One region of the Paenibacillus sp. QJM3NY_38 genome, then DNA from elsewhere that is predicted to be linked to it. Evidence: riboswitches for the same ligand, from Rfam matches in the RefSeq annotation. Region 1 holds a riboswitch; each other region holds the start of a gene.

Region 1 (4,055 bases):
CGAGTAGCATGTTATTCTATTAGCCATTGACTAACATCCAGGTCCGGCAAAACAGCACAGCATCAGGTTCGAGCGGTGAGAGTCGCATCATCCTGCATTTCCAGCGAAGGCCCATGGTGCCCTCGCCTGAGATTCGATCCATCAAGAGCCCGGCAGCTCTCACACAGCCTTAGGTCTTCATGGAACGGCTGCCTGTATGCCTGCCGCCGATGTCCGTCAATTCATAGTTCGTATCATACGTCCGGCCTTGCAGGAAGTAAATGTGAGCAAAAACACATGTAGCGTTATGTCAAACAGGATCTGACCGGTTTCGCTCCATTATCTCTTGAATTCTTCTCTATACTATGTATTTCTCTTGTTTTCTTGCATTTATCGTAATCTATCGAGATACCGAGATTTTGCCATGATAATCGATGACACGACTGAATGTACACGTTTTCTTATACGGTTTTCATCGATTTTCGGAATGTATCCGTCCCATATGGCCATTTACTTTTAGAGTCCTCCGGCGTATGATTCATCCATCTATTCGAAACATTCGTTATACGCTGAGCTCCCGACGGATCGGGAGACGGGGGAACCAAAACCGCCAACGGAGCTTCTGTTGGTGAATGGGGTGAATCCGCAGGCCTGATGATCAGGCGTCGCGGTAGGGTGCTCTCAAGCCCGAATCCGTCAGCTAACCTCGTAGGCGCGCTTTGAGAGAGAACACCACCCGAGCCTTAAGCGAAGCGGCCGCTGTAGCAGGGCCTCTAACGATAAATAGGCCTGGAGAGCGGGGTTACTCTGCTCACCGGGCCTTTTTGCCGTGCATATAACATTCCTATAAAGGAGCGTAGATCATGACGAAATTCATTGAGGCTGCACTAGCACCCGTCATCGAAACCGCATCGCCTGCATTAAATGCAGAGCTCATCCGCCATATGGAGATCTTTCGTTTCGACCGGGGCTCGGCTGAACGCTTTATCCCCTGGAGCAATCGAGATTGGAACTGCGGGTTGTTCAAAATCAGCTGCAAAGACGCGGCCGGGTATGCCGAATATGCGCTGCCAAGCACAAGAGAATTCGCGGATCTGGTCCGCTGGGCATCCGTCTTTACGAGGCTCAAAGGTATGCCCGTGACCGAGGCCGTTCGCTATGCCCAGAAGCAGCAGTGGGGATCCGCACGAATGCAGCTCGCCGTATCGGCCCTCGCCGATCTGGAGGCCAATCTGCAACAGCACACCACCCGTAAGCGGTTAGGCAGCCTGACACTGGAGCGTTCCTTCTTGATGGAATGCTCGGAGGCGTATTATTCCTTCTAGGACAGCAGCTAGAAAGAGCTACCGTTCTCGCTTCCATTGCAATTGGTTGTTTCCCCCCGCTCACTTGAACATATTTTTGAGCACCATTATCAGGTTGGCCGGCTTCTCCGCCAGCCGCCGGGTAAAATACGGATACCACATCGTTCCGTAAGGCATATAACACCGGATGCGGTAGCCGTCCTGCGCAAGCGCAGCCTGATCGTTCATCCGCAGCCCGTACAGCATCTGAAACTCAAATTCCTGTTTGCCTATACGGCTCTGCTCGGCAAACACCTTCACCCAGTCGATGATGTTGTCATCGTGCGAAGCAATCGCGACGTAGGCTCCCTGATCAAAATGCATTTTGATCAATTTTTTATAGTTGTCCATAACCTCCCGCTTCTGCTGAAAGGCGATGGTTCCCGGCTCTTTGTACGCCCCCTTCACGAGCCGCAGATTAACACCGGCATGCATTAAATTCTTGACGTCCTCCTCCGTACGGAACAAGTAGGCCTGCATCACGGTCCCCACGTTGGTCAGCCCTTCCTTATGGAGCCGTAGCGTCATATCAATCGTCGCCTGGGTGTACGGCGAATCCTCCATATCCAGGCGAACGAAATTGCGGTGCTCTTTCGCCTTTTTCGCTACCATTTTGATGTTCTCGTACGCCTTCTCGGGGTCCAGTGCCAAGCCCATCTGCGTCGGTTTCAGCGATACGTTCGATTTCACTCCCCGCTGGGCAATCCCTTCCACGAGCTTCAAATACTCCTCCCGATACCCGGCCGCTTCATCCAGCGTCCGGATACCCTCCCCCAAATGATCCAGCGTGACGAGAATGCCCTTCTCGTTCAGCCTCTCAATTTCATCCAGCGCCTCATCCAAGGTATCGCCGGCTATGAATCGGCCCGCCAATTTCCGGCCGTACTTGATCGACAACCACTTCACGAGTTTATTGCCGGACACCGTGAGGATCACTTTACGGTAAAGCTCGGTTCCGTCCATGCGCGCGCCCCCTTTGCAAGGTAAACCAAAATGCACTCTATCTAACTCATATGCAAAAATCATGACGGCATGCAGGAAGACATACATATCTTACATAGAGCTTTTCACCAGAAGATCCTAAACACCCCACCATGACGCATTCAGCAGCTGGACCATAGACCTTAAGCTTCGAATCATATCATGTTAAGGAGGGGCCACCCATGCGAGCATCTTTTCGGAACGAACCATTTATGGACTTCAACAACGAGTGGAACAACAAGTTATACGATGCGGCGTTATCCGGGGTCGAAGCCGAGCTTGGCCAATCGTACCCCCTGGTCATCGGCGGTGCCAAAATCCATACGGAGCGCACCGCAAATTCGGTCAATCCGGCGCGCAAACGCCAAGTCATCGGCGTCGTGTCCCAGGCGGATACCGAGCTTGCCGAACAAGCCATCCAGACGGCAGCGCGTACCTTTGAGACGTGGAAGCACACCGACCCGAGCGAACGGGCACGCTATCTGTTCAAGGCAGCGGCGATCATGCGGAGGCGCAAGCTCGAGTTCTCCGCGCTCATGACTCTCGAAGCCGGCAAGACGCGTGCCGAAGCCGACGCGGATACGGCCGAGGCGATCGATTTCATGGAATTCTATGCACGCGAAATGCAGCGCCTGAGCGCTCCCCAGCCGCTGACGGTTCACGAAGAGGAAGAGAATCATCTCTATTACATCCCGCTTGGCGTCGGCATCGTCATTCCGCCGTGGAACTTCCCGCTCGCGATTATGGCCGGCATGACCACGGCGGCCATCGTTTCCGGCAACACCGTTGTACTGAAGCCGGCGAGCACCACCCCGGTCATTGCCGCCAAATTCGTGGAGCTGCTGGAAGAGGTCAGCCTGCCTCCGGGTGTCGTTAATTTCCTGCCTGGCCCGGGTCAGGAAGTGGGCGACTATTTGGTGGATCACCCATTGACCAGGTTTATCAGCTTTACGGGGTCACGCGACGTCGGACTGCGGATTCAGGAACGCGCGGCCAAGACGCAGCCGGGGCAACGATGGATCAAGCGCGTCATCGCCGAAATGGGCGGGAAAGATGCAATCATCGTGGACAACGAAGCCGACTTGGAGCTCGCGGCGGACGCTATTACCGCTTCCGCATTCGGCTTCTCCGGTCAGAAATGCTCTGCCTGCTCCAGAGCCATCGTGCACGAGGACGTCTATGATATCGTGCTGCAGAAGGTCATCGAACGCTCCAAAAAGCTGGTGATCGGAAGCCCCTCCCATGCCGAGGCTCAGGTAGGACCCGTCATTGACGATAAGGCGTACCGTAAAATTCTCGACTATATCGAAATCGGAAAAAGTGAAGGGAAGCTGGTACTGGGCGGATTCCCGGGCGATCCGGAAGGGTATTTCATACAGCCTACGATTTTTGCTGATGTGGACAGCACCGCCCGTATTTCCCAAGAGGAAATCTTTGGTCCGGTGGTGGCCTTCACGAAGGCAGCCTCCTTCGACGAAGCGATCCAATTCGCCAACAATACCGACTACGGGCTGACCGGCGCGGTGATCTCGAACAACCGCGCGCACCTGGAACAGGCGCGGCGCGACTTCCATGTCGGCAACCTGTATTTGAACCGGAAATGCACCGGCGCCTTGGTGGGCATCCACCCGTTTGGCGGCTTCAATATGTCCGGGACCGATTCCAAAGCCGGCGGGCGCGACTACCTGCTCCTGTTCACGCAGGCGAAGGCGGTGTCGGAGCGTTTCTGATTACGACATGTAAAGAAACCTC
Region 2 (4,055 bases), 3.4 Mb from region 1:
GCAAGAATTTGTGGTTGGCGTTGACCTTGGGGGTACGAAGATCGCGGCAGCGCTCTTTGATTCCGAAGGACAGCTGCTGAACCGGGAGCAAATGGAGACGGCAGGAGCCCGTACGGCCGAGGAAGTGGTTACGAGAATTACGAATATGATTCGCAGCGTCTCGGGCGGCCAATCGCTCCGAGGGATTGGCATGGCTTCGCCGGGAACGGTTAACAGCCGGGAGGGCATTGTCATTCACGGGACGAATCTGCCGCAATGGACGAATGTTCCCCTCAAAGCATGGATGGAACGTGAGCTGCATACGGAAGTTCAGGTGCTGAATGATGCTAATGCAGCCGCATGGGGAGAGTATGTAAGAGGTGCTGGAAGAGGGGCGACGAACATGGTGTACGTGACGCTGAGCACCGGTATCGGCTCAGGCATCGTGCTGGATGGGAAGCTGTTCCTGGGCAGCAGTTCCTTTGCTGGGGAACTGGGACACCATATCATTGATCCCAGCGGTCCGCAGTGCAATTGCGGCAGCCACGGCTGTTGGGAGGTATTTGCTTCTGGAACAGCCATCGGACTCGCAGCATCCCAGCGAATGCTTACCCAGCCAAGTGTCATATCAGAACTGGCTGCAGCTGATGCGGGAGTGAACGCCAAGCATGTATTCGAGGCCAAACGTCTTCAAGACCCCGTTGCAGTGGAGGTCATTGATCGTGCCATCTATTACATGGCGCTTGGACTGGTTAACGTCATTCACAGCTTTAACCCCGATCGCATCGTCATTGGCGGGGGTGTGAGCAGAGCTGGTGAGCTGTTGTTCCCGCAGCTGCGGGAAATGACGGATAAGCTGGTCATGCCGTCCTATTTAGGGACGTACGAGATCGTTCCTGCAGGACTTCGGGACGATGTTGGTCTGGTTGGAGCTGCGGCTTTGTTCCAGTAGCATAGGCCTGAAGAGAATGATACGAATAGGATCAATGATAAATAGATACCAGAAAGAGCGCTCGGAATGACGACGTAGTATCAAGTTACCTAGCTAAAGAGAAATCAACAAAAGCCGCCCTTCTGAGGGCGGCTTTCCAATTATTTATAGAGAGAGCGGGAAACGGAGCGATCATTTATTTGCGTCATAAGTCCGTAACAAGTAACAAGTGATAGGAGTGAACCGTAAACCGTCATCCGTTTGCACTTGAGTCGATTTTTTTGGTTTCTGGTTAGGTTTGTTTGTATCCGACAAACAATAAACGGTTGCTCGCACTTTCCCGCCCGCCGGCGGAAACCGCCGGCTCCAAACCCGCACGTGGGGTGACCTGCAGGCTTGGAGCCGGCGGCTGTCGCTATTCCATGTACTTGGATGCGTCAAACGTAATCAGAGATGTATGATTGGCATGCTCAATCAGCGAAGAGAGCTTGGTTACCTCGCGTTCCTTCTTGCGGGCTTGCGCCTGATAAGCCTCCGGATCATATAAGGCGACGTTGAACAGCGTTATGGCACCGTCTCCGCTGCCACGGCTGCTCTGGCGCTCCAGCTTCTTGCGGGAGCCGAGTTGGGCAAGCTGTCCAATATCGCTGCGTATTTGTTTGGCCAGCTCGATCGCTTCCATGATCGTAATGTCGGAGCCGTTCCAGGGAATAGTCTGCGTGGTATTGGAGATTGCCATCAGCAAATCCAGCTTCCTATAATCCGCCGAGGCCGCTTCGATTTCTTCCGTAATGGCATCCACGCTGCGCGTAGGGTATTCCGCCGTCTCCCCTTTTTCAATGATCGTGCTGCTATTGTTCAAGCGTTCCGACATCAACTGATTGATGAGACGGTTAATTGCTGCCCGGACAGCTAGTGCTTCTGCCATCGTTATTTGACTCATAAGTGATGGATCACCTCTTTAATTTCATTCTATTATGTAAACGTAAAGATTTGTAAAAAGTTGCTAGATTAATTAAAAAAGCAGCGCGAAAAGAAAAACAGAGTTACATAATTGTCATGACTGAGTGAGAGGGTGAACTAAAATCCGACCGAAATTCTTCATCATTACGACAGCTCCGAACATAAAACGATAGATTTTTAGGATATGATTGACAGCATCCTTGCTTGTATACTATATTAAGAGAAGGTTACAAAACGTTAATGAATTTTGCCGAATTTCGTTTGTGAAAACGGGGGAACCGTCTTGGGTGAATTACTCTTGTATAGAGAGTATAGGGAACCTTCAACCGAACCCTTAGCTAACTCCGTAGGCATCGAAGGAGAGAACATATTTTGAAGAAGTTTGTCATCACCTTGCTAGGGTCTGCAATTATTTTTTCTTCTGGTGCCGTTTCAGCATTTGCTGATCAACAACCGAATTTTCAGTATCAAGTGAAGCAATTGGTAGGAACTCCATACAAATGGGGCGGAACAACTACCAGCGGGTTTGATTGCTCCGGATTTATACTGTACATGTTTAGAAATTTCGATATTGATCTTCCGCGCACTTCCCAAAGCCAGGCTAAAGCGGGCGAACATGTGGATCGTGAAGATCTGCGGGTTGGAGATTTGGTATTCTTCAATACAAGCGGTAGCGGAATTTCCCATGCAGGCGTATACATTGGTGACGGACAATTTGCACATGCTTCCAGCAGCAAGGGAGTCAGAATCAGCAAGCTTAGCGATTCCTATTACGAGCCGCGTTATGTCACGGCACGTCGTGTTTTGAGTCAAGAAAACTATGCAAAGCTGGTAGGAAGCGCAAGCTAATTGGATAACGCAGCCATTTAGGGTACGATACATAACCAGAAAGCCTGACAAAGGGATGACCTTGTCAGGCTTTCTTTTTTAGATATTGGAAAGTATAAACTTCGAAGCTTGTGACTTTCTGATATCGCAAGAAAAACTTCTACTAACTGCGGTCTGTCATCTGTGAAGGTACGTCGATAGACGCTTTTCTTACTAAAAGCTATCATCCCACAAGGGGGTGTTCGGTTACTCCTTAACAACAGAGGCATTCACGGCAGCTTCCATTCCATTGTTATAGAGGCGGAACAAGCCTAGGCGCCAAAAAGCAGCACCTTTCAGGTCATAACGTTTGGCCAAGCCGAGTTTATCGTCCACGGAAGTGGCGGTTTCGCTAAATAGGCTGATGCCGAGGAGGAGCTTCTGCTTCGGGACGCCTGCTTGGAGTGCCGACTGAATCGCTTGGTCCACCATACTGTTCGGTTCGGGAACCTGAGATTTGGTTCCGACCGGATTGTACTGATAAGCCATAACAATCAGGTCATCGGCGATGGAGGCCAGTGTTTTGTAATCATAGCCTTTATAAGCGCTGTTCAGTGGCGGCACCGCTAAGGATAGGGCAATGTCATGGGGCAATGCTGTCTTCAATTGCTTGACATAATCATTGAGCAGCTTCTGCTGTTTCACCGCATCCAGTTTAAAACCGAGCCCTTCAAAATCAAGCACAACTCCGCCAAATCCGTTCTCCGCTACCGCGGCTGTGATGCCTTCAATGGACTTTTGGCGCAGGCTGCTGTCGCTCAGAACTTTGGTTAATTCACCATTTCCGTCCAAGGCGTAAACCATAAGATATGGTTTAATCTCCCGATCTGCTGCGTTTGCCACAATCGATTGCGGCGTAACGTCGCCGGCCGCCGCAGGCAGACGATACTCGTCGCCTTGAAGTGTAAACTGACCTTCCCGATCAATGCGGCTCCAGCCGAAGGCGACTGAATTCATGGAGGCTACGAGATCCCGCTCTTGGAAAGATTGCAAAGCGTAAAAGGCTCTCAAATGCATTTCGCGCTGCGGCGACACGAGGGAGACCGTGCGAGTCGCCTGATTCCAGCCCACATTAACGCCGAATTGGCTGCTGAATGAGCTCAGCGGAATCAGAACGCGGCCTTCCCGCTGGACAGGGGGAGCGGCCAGCTTCACTTTTTTACCGTTGACGGTTGCGCTCGAGCTCCCGACTTGAAGCAGCACTTCCGTCGTTTGACCCTTCACCTCGCCAATGGCCTTCACGGTTTGCGTCTTGCTATTCCACGTGATTTGAATGCCCAGTGCTTCTCCAACCGTCCGGAATGGAACGTAGGTG
Region 3 (4,055 bases), 420 kb from region 1:
CGGATGACGTACATGATTTTGCCTGGTCGGCATCGCCGAACTTTGTCACGGCAGAAGAAGCATTCTCCGCACCAGGCGTACCTGGCGTCCGCATCAAGGTGTATCTCGATCCAGCCCATAAAGACTTAAAGGAGCGTTACTTTGATGCCGCCAAGTCGGCACTCGCTTCGTTTGGAAAATGGTACGGAACCTATCCGTATTCCACGTTGTCCATCGTCGTTCCGCCGGAATCGGGCAACGGTGCAGGCGGCATGGAATACCCGACGCTGGTCACCGCCTTCGGTGCCAAGAACGATTCGCCGGGATATGAACTGGAGCGGACCGTTATTCATGAGATCGCCCATCAATATTTTTACGGAATGATCGCAAGTAACGAATTTGAGGAAGCGTGGCTGGACGAGGCCTTTGCAACCTATGCAGAAGAACGAGTAATGGAAAAAGAATACGAGATTACCTCCAATACGGCGGCTCAGGGAGCATCCATTACTTCCCCTGCACCGCTGAAGATGGAATCCTGGAAATACAGCTCTCACGAAAACTACGCACTGAATGTTTATACGAGAGGCAAGCTGGTGCTGCAAGGCATCGAACGGCAGGTCGGTCCACAGATGATGGGTAAGATTATGCATACCTATGCCCAGAAATACCGCTTCAAGCATCCAACCACATCTGACTTTCAGAAAGTCGTCGAGCAAGTAAGCAAAACGTCCTGGCAGTCGTATTTTGACCAATATGTATATGGAAGCCAGATGGCGGATGTCGCCATCGACGTGATCAAAACCAAAAATAAAGGCAAGGCTGAAAATCCTCGGTATGAGTCCACGGTCCAGATTACGAGCAAGGACGGGGATATCACCGATGTGCCGATCGTGTTCGCCTTTGAGGACGGCAAAACGGTGGAACGAACCTGGAGCGGCAAAAACGGCAAAGTTGCTTACACCCTGGAGTACAGCTCTCCGCTCGCCTGGGCCATGGTTGATCCGAAGTACTCCATCGTCCTAGAGAATAAACACATTAATAACTATATGAAGGCAGGAATGGATCCGAAGGTGGTTACACGCTGGAATCTCAGTATTACCAAGCTTGTGGAGACGCTGTTCGGCAGCCTATCATGGTGAGGGGGGAGCACATGAAAAGTTACGCAGGCCAAGGGTGGATCAGTGTTAAAGACCAGCTATACGTCTCGATTCTGCTCTTCTTATACCGTTTGCTGTGGGGATATTGCCTGTACCGACTCGTAAAATCGGCGGTAGTCCCCCTTCTGATGCGATATCCGGATTCCGCCCCTAACGAGCTCAGCCGTCTTTTATTCTTCTACGAGGGCGAGATGAGCCTGTCCTTGAGCAGCACAGTACACACCTACGGATGGCTTCTGGCCGGTTTGCTCCTGATCCGGATGATCCTCACCCCGCTCATTCGGGCCGGCATCTTCTACAACCTTCACCAGGAAGCCAAGGGCGAGCGCGGTTTATTCTTCTTCACTGGCATGCGGAAACTGTGGAAACCCGTAACGCTATTCTATCTGGTTGAGCTTATTCTCACCTTCGCGCCCGGTTACTGGATTCTGCCCAAAATCCTCCCGATTCTGCTGAATGGAATTCAGGAGCCTGTGCTGCTGCTTCATGCACTGCCCTATGCAGCTGGCTGGTTCTTGTACGCCTATCTGATCCGCCTGTTATTGCTCTATATGCAATTTGGCCGTACCGGCGAATCCAGCATGATCAGCTCTATCCATGCGCTCTTCCGCCGCTTGGGCACAGCAATGCTGTTATCCATCACCATCGGCGGATCCGCCTGTGTCATTCTGCTGCTCCTGAGCTCGGCCTCGCTCTTCTGGGCCGGGTTGATCGGCTTAATTATTCAGCAGGCCTCTTATTTCCTGAATGGACTTTTCCAAATTTGGGCAATGTCCGCTCAATATCATTTGTGGAGAGATTCCTCCTCACAGCATCCTTAATGGTTACAATTTGGCACCTAAAATAATGAAACACGCTCGCGAATAAGCTGTAATCAGAAGCGACACGTTTCTATCCCGCGCTAGATTTTACAGAGAATAAGAGTTCATTTATCCTTAATATTACAAATTTCTGAACGCCATATTACAAAAAAACCTGTTCCCTTAAGATGGGGACAGGTTTTTTTGTTTAAAAATAATGTTTCCTCGTTTGCCAAATTGTTAATACTCTGCTAAAATAACGAATATGTTAGTAACAACTTTGTCATCTTTACTGTAACTTTTATGTTAGGAACGTTGTAATTCGCTAACTATGTTGGAACGTCAAACGTCAATGAATGGGTTCATCAACATTTTAAGGAGCCGAATTCCCATAACGATATGGGAAGCGGGGGATCCGTTTTGGGTGAATTGATCTCGCAAGAGAGGGATCATAGGGGACCTTCAACCGAACCCTTAAGCTAACCTCGCAGGCAATGGAAGGAGCTTTTGTTTTGAAAAAGAAGTTAACGGCTGTTTCTCTAGGCCTCGCACTCGCACTCACATTAGGGACCGGAAGCGCTTTCGCCGATTCCAAATTAAATACTGCAATCAAACCAGCCATTGGTGTTTCTTACAAAACAGGTGGAACTACAACGAATGGATTTGACTGCTCCGGATTCACCAGCTATGTTTACAAGAAGCTTGGTCTTAGCCTGCCCCGTACGTCTGCAGCTCAATACAAAGTAGGTACGGCCGTATCCAAGAGCAAACTGAAAGCTGGCGATCTCGTGTTCTTCAACACATCCGGTAGAGGTGTATCTCATGTGGGTATTTATGTCGGGAGCGGCAAATTCGCTCATTCTTCATCTTCGCGCGGTGTCATTATCAGTCCGCTGAGCCAGAGCTATTACGCCAACCGATATGTAGGCGCTAAGAGAATTATGAGTCAGAATACGTACAAATCTGTAGCTGTGAACTACAATTAATGTTGGAACTTAATTGATTTACTCTTACAAGAAAGCCCTGGGTTTATGAGATTGTGCCGATCTCATCCAGCGGCTTTTTTCTTTTGTTGATTGTGCGTATACCTTTATAACGTTCAGCACAGCAAAAAAGTTCCCGCTTTTTCGAAAAAAAATGAAATTTATTATACAAGTTCACTTCAGTTCCACTTCACTTCGCCGTGTCTTCACATCATCTATCCTTTATTTACCCTTCTCTCTCGTCATTAAACACCCATTTTGGAAAAATATTGATTTTCCTTGGTGCTTCGACAGTTAATGCTATTGAAAAATAGCAAAATCCATCAAGAAATAATTGCCAATCTCGCTTGCTGTCTGATAGAATGGACGCAGTAACAACTTTGTCATTAATGTAAGTGCTTTAATATATAGATTGCTATGCCTCCCGGCAACGAAAAGGAGCTTTCCATGCTGAAGAAAACATTATCGACAGCAGCCCTAAGTATCACGCTGTTGTTCACTTTGGGCGTTGGCAGCGTGTTTGCTGATGGTGCGCTGGATCAGGAAATCGATAAGGTTCTAGGTACAAGATACAGCTACGGTGGTACAACCACGAGCGGATTTGACTGTTCCGGCTTCACCATGTACGTTTACGCTAAACTCGGTCTAAAGCTCCCGCATCAATCCGGCTCTCAATTCGACATGGGGACAAGCGTGTCCCGTAAGGAGCTGCGCGCTGGCGATTTGGTGTTCTTTAACACATCGGGCCAGGGCATCTCCCACGTCGGCATTTATGTCGGCGATGGCAAATTCGCCCATGCTTCCTCCAACCGCGGCGTGGTTATCAACCGCCTGGCAGAGGATTACTACGACCAGCGATACGTCGGTGCAAAGCGTATCATGAGCGATGATAAGTATGAAGAGTCGGTCGGTGAATCATCCTAAGCTGTAGAGGCTAATCTTCCCTATACATAATGCTTGCCCGTTAAAGGAGCCCTTACCTCTCTTTTGCGGGCTTTTTTGATGCGACTTGGATGTTCGTAATATGATTATTATTTTATGCAGACGATAGGAGGACTTCGCAAATGGATGCCACACCGATTACATTTCACACCGTAGTCATGCGTGAAGAGCACGCCGAAGAAATATGCGCTTGG

What was found. Region 1 has a riboswitch for cyclic di-AMP ahead of AC0VZ8_RS02355 (hypothetical protein). Riboswitches for the same ligand answer to the same signal wherever they lie in the genome.
Region 2: another riboswitch for cyclic di-AMP. It lies ahead of AC0VZ8_RS20160 (C40 family peptidase); the one in region 1 lies ahead of AC0VZ8_RS02355 (hypothetical protein).
Region 3: another riboswitch for cyclic di-AMP. It lies ahead of AC0VZ8_RS00495 (C40 family peptidase); the one in region 1 lies ahead of AC0VZ8_RS02355 (hypothetical protein).

Annotation. Positions count from the first base shown of each region.
Region 1 covers NZ_CM149665.1:521,624-525,678, reverse strand. The annotation lists cyclic di-AMP (ydaO/yuaA leader) riboswitch at 537-710, shown strand; gene AC0VZ8_RS02355 (hypothetical protein) at 843-1,304, shown strand; gene AC0VZ8_RS02350 (proline dehydrogenase family protein) at 1,365-2,285, opposite strand; gene pruA (L-glutamate gamma-semialdehyde dehydrogenase) at 2,486-4,033, shown strand.
Region 2 covers NZ_CM149665.1:4,384,110-4,388,164, reverse strand. The annotation lists gene AC0VZ8_RS20170 (ROK family protein) at 1-931, shown strand, start outside; gene AC0VZ8_RS20165 (hypothetical protein) at 1,326-1,853, opposite strand; cyclic di-AMP (ydaO/yuaA leader) riboswitch at 2,112-2,242, shown strand; gene AC0VZ8_RS20160 (C40 family peptidase) at 2,246-2,722, shown strand; gene AC0VZ8_RS20155 (stalk domain-containing protein) at 2,948-4,055, opposite strand, start outside.
Region 3 covers NZ_CM149665.1:101,728-105,782, reverse strand. The annotation lists gene AC0VZ8_RS00505 (M1 family metallopeptidase) at 1-1,118, shown strand, start outside; gene AC0VZ8_RS00500 (hypothetical protein) at 1,130-1,957, shown strand; cyclic di-AMP (ydaO/yuaA leader) riboswitch at 2,306-2,445, shown strand; gene AC0VZ8_RS00495 (C40 family peptidase) at 2,449-2,922, shown strand; gene AC0VZ8_RS00490 (C40 family peptidase) at 3,370-3,843, shown strand; gene AC0VZ8_RS00485 (GNAT family N-acetyltransferase) at 3,984-4,055, shown strand, end outside.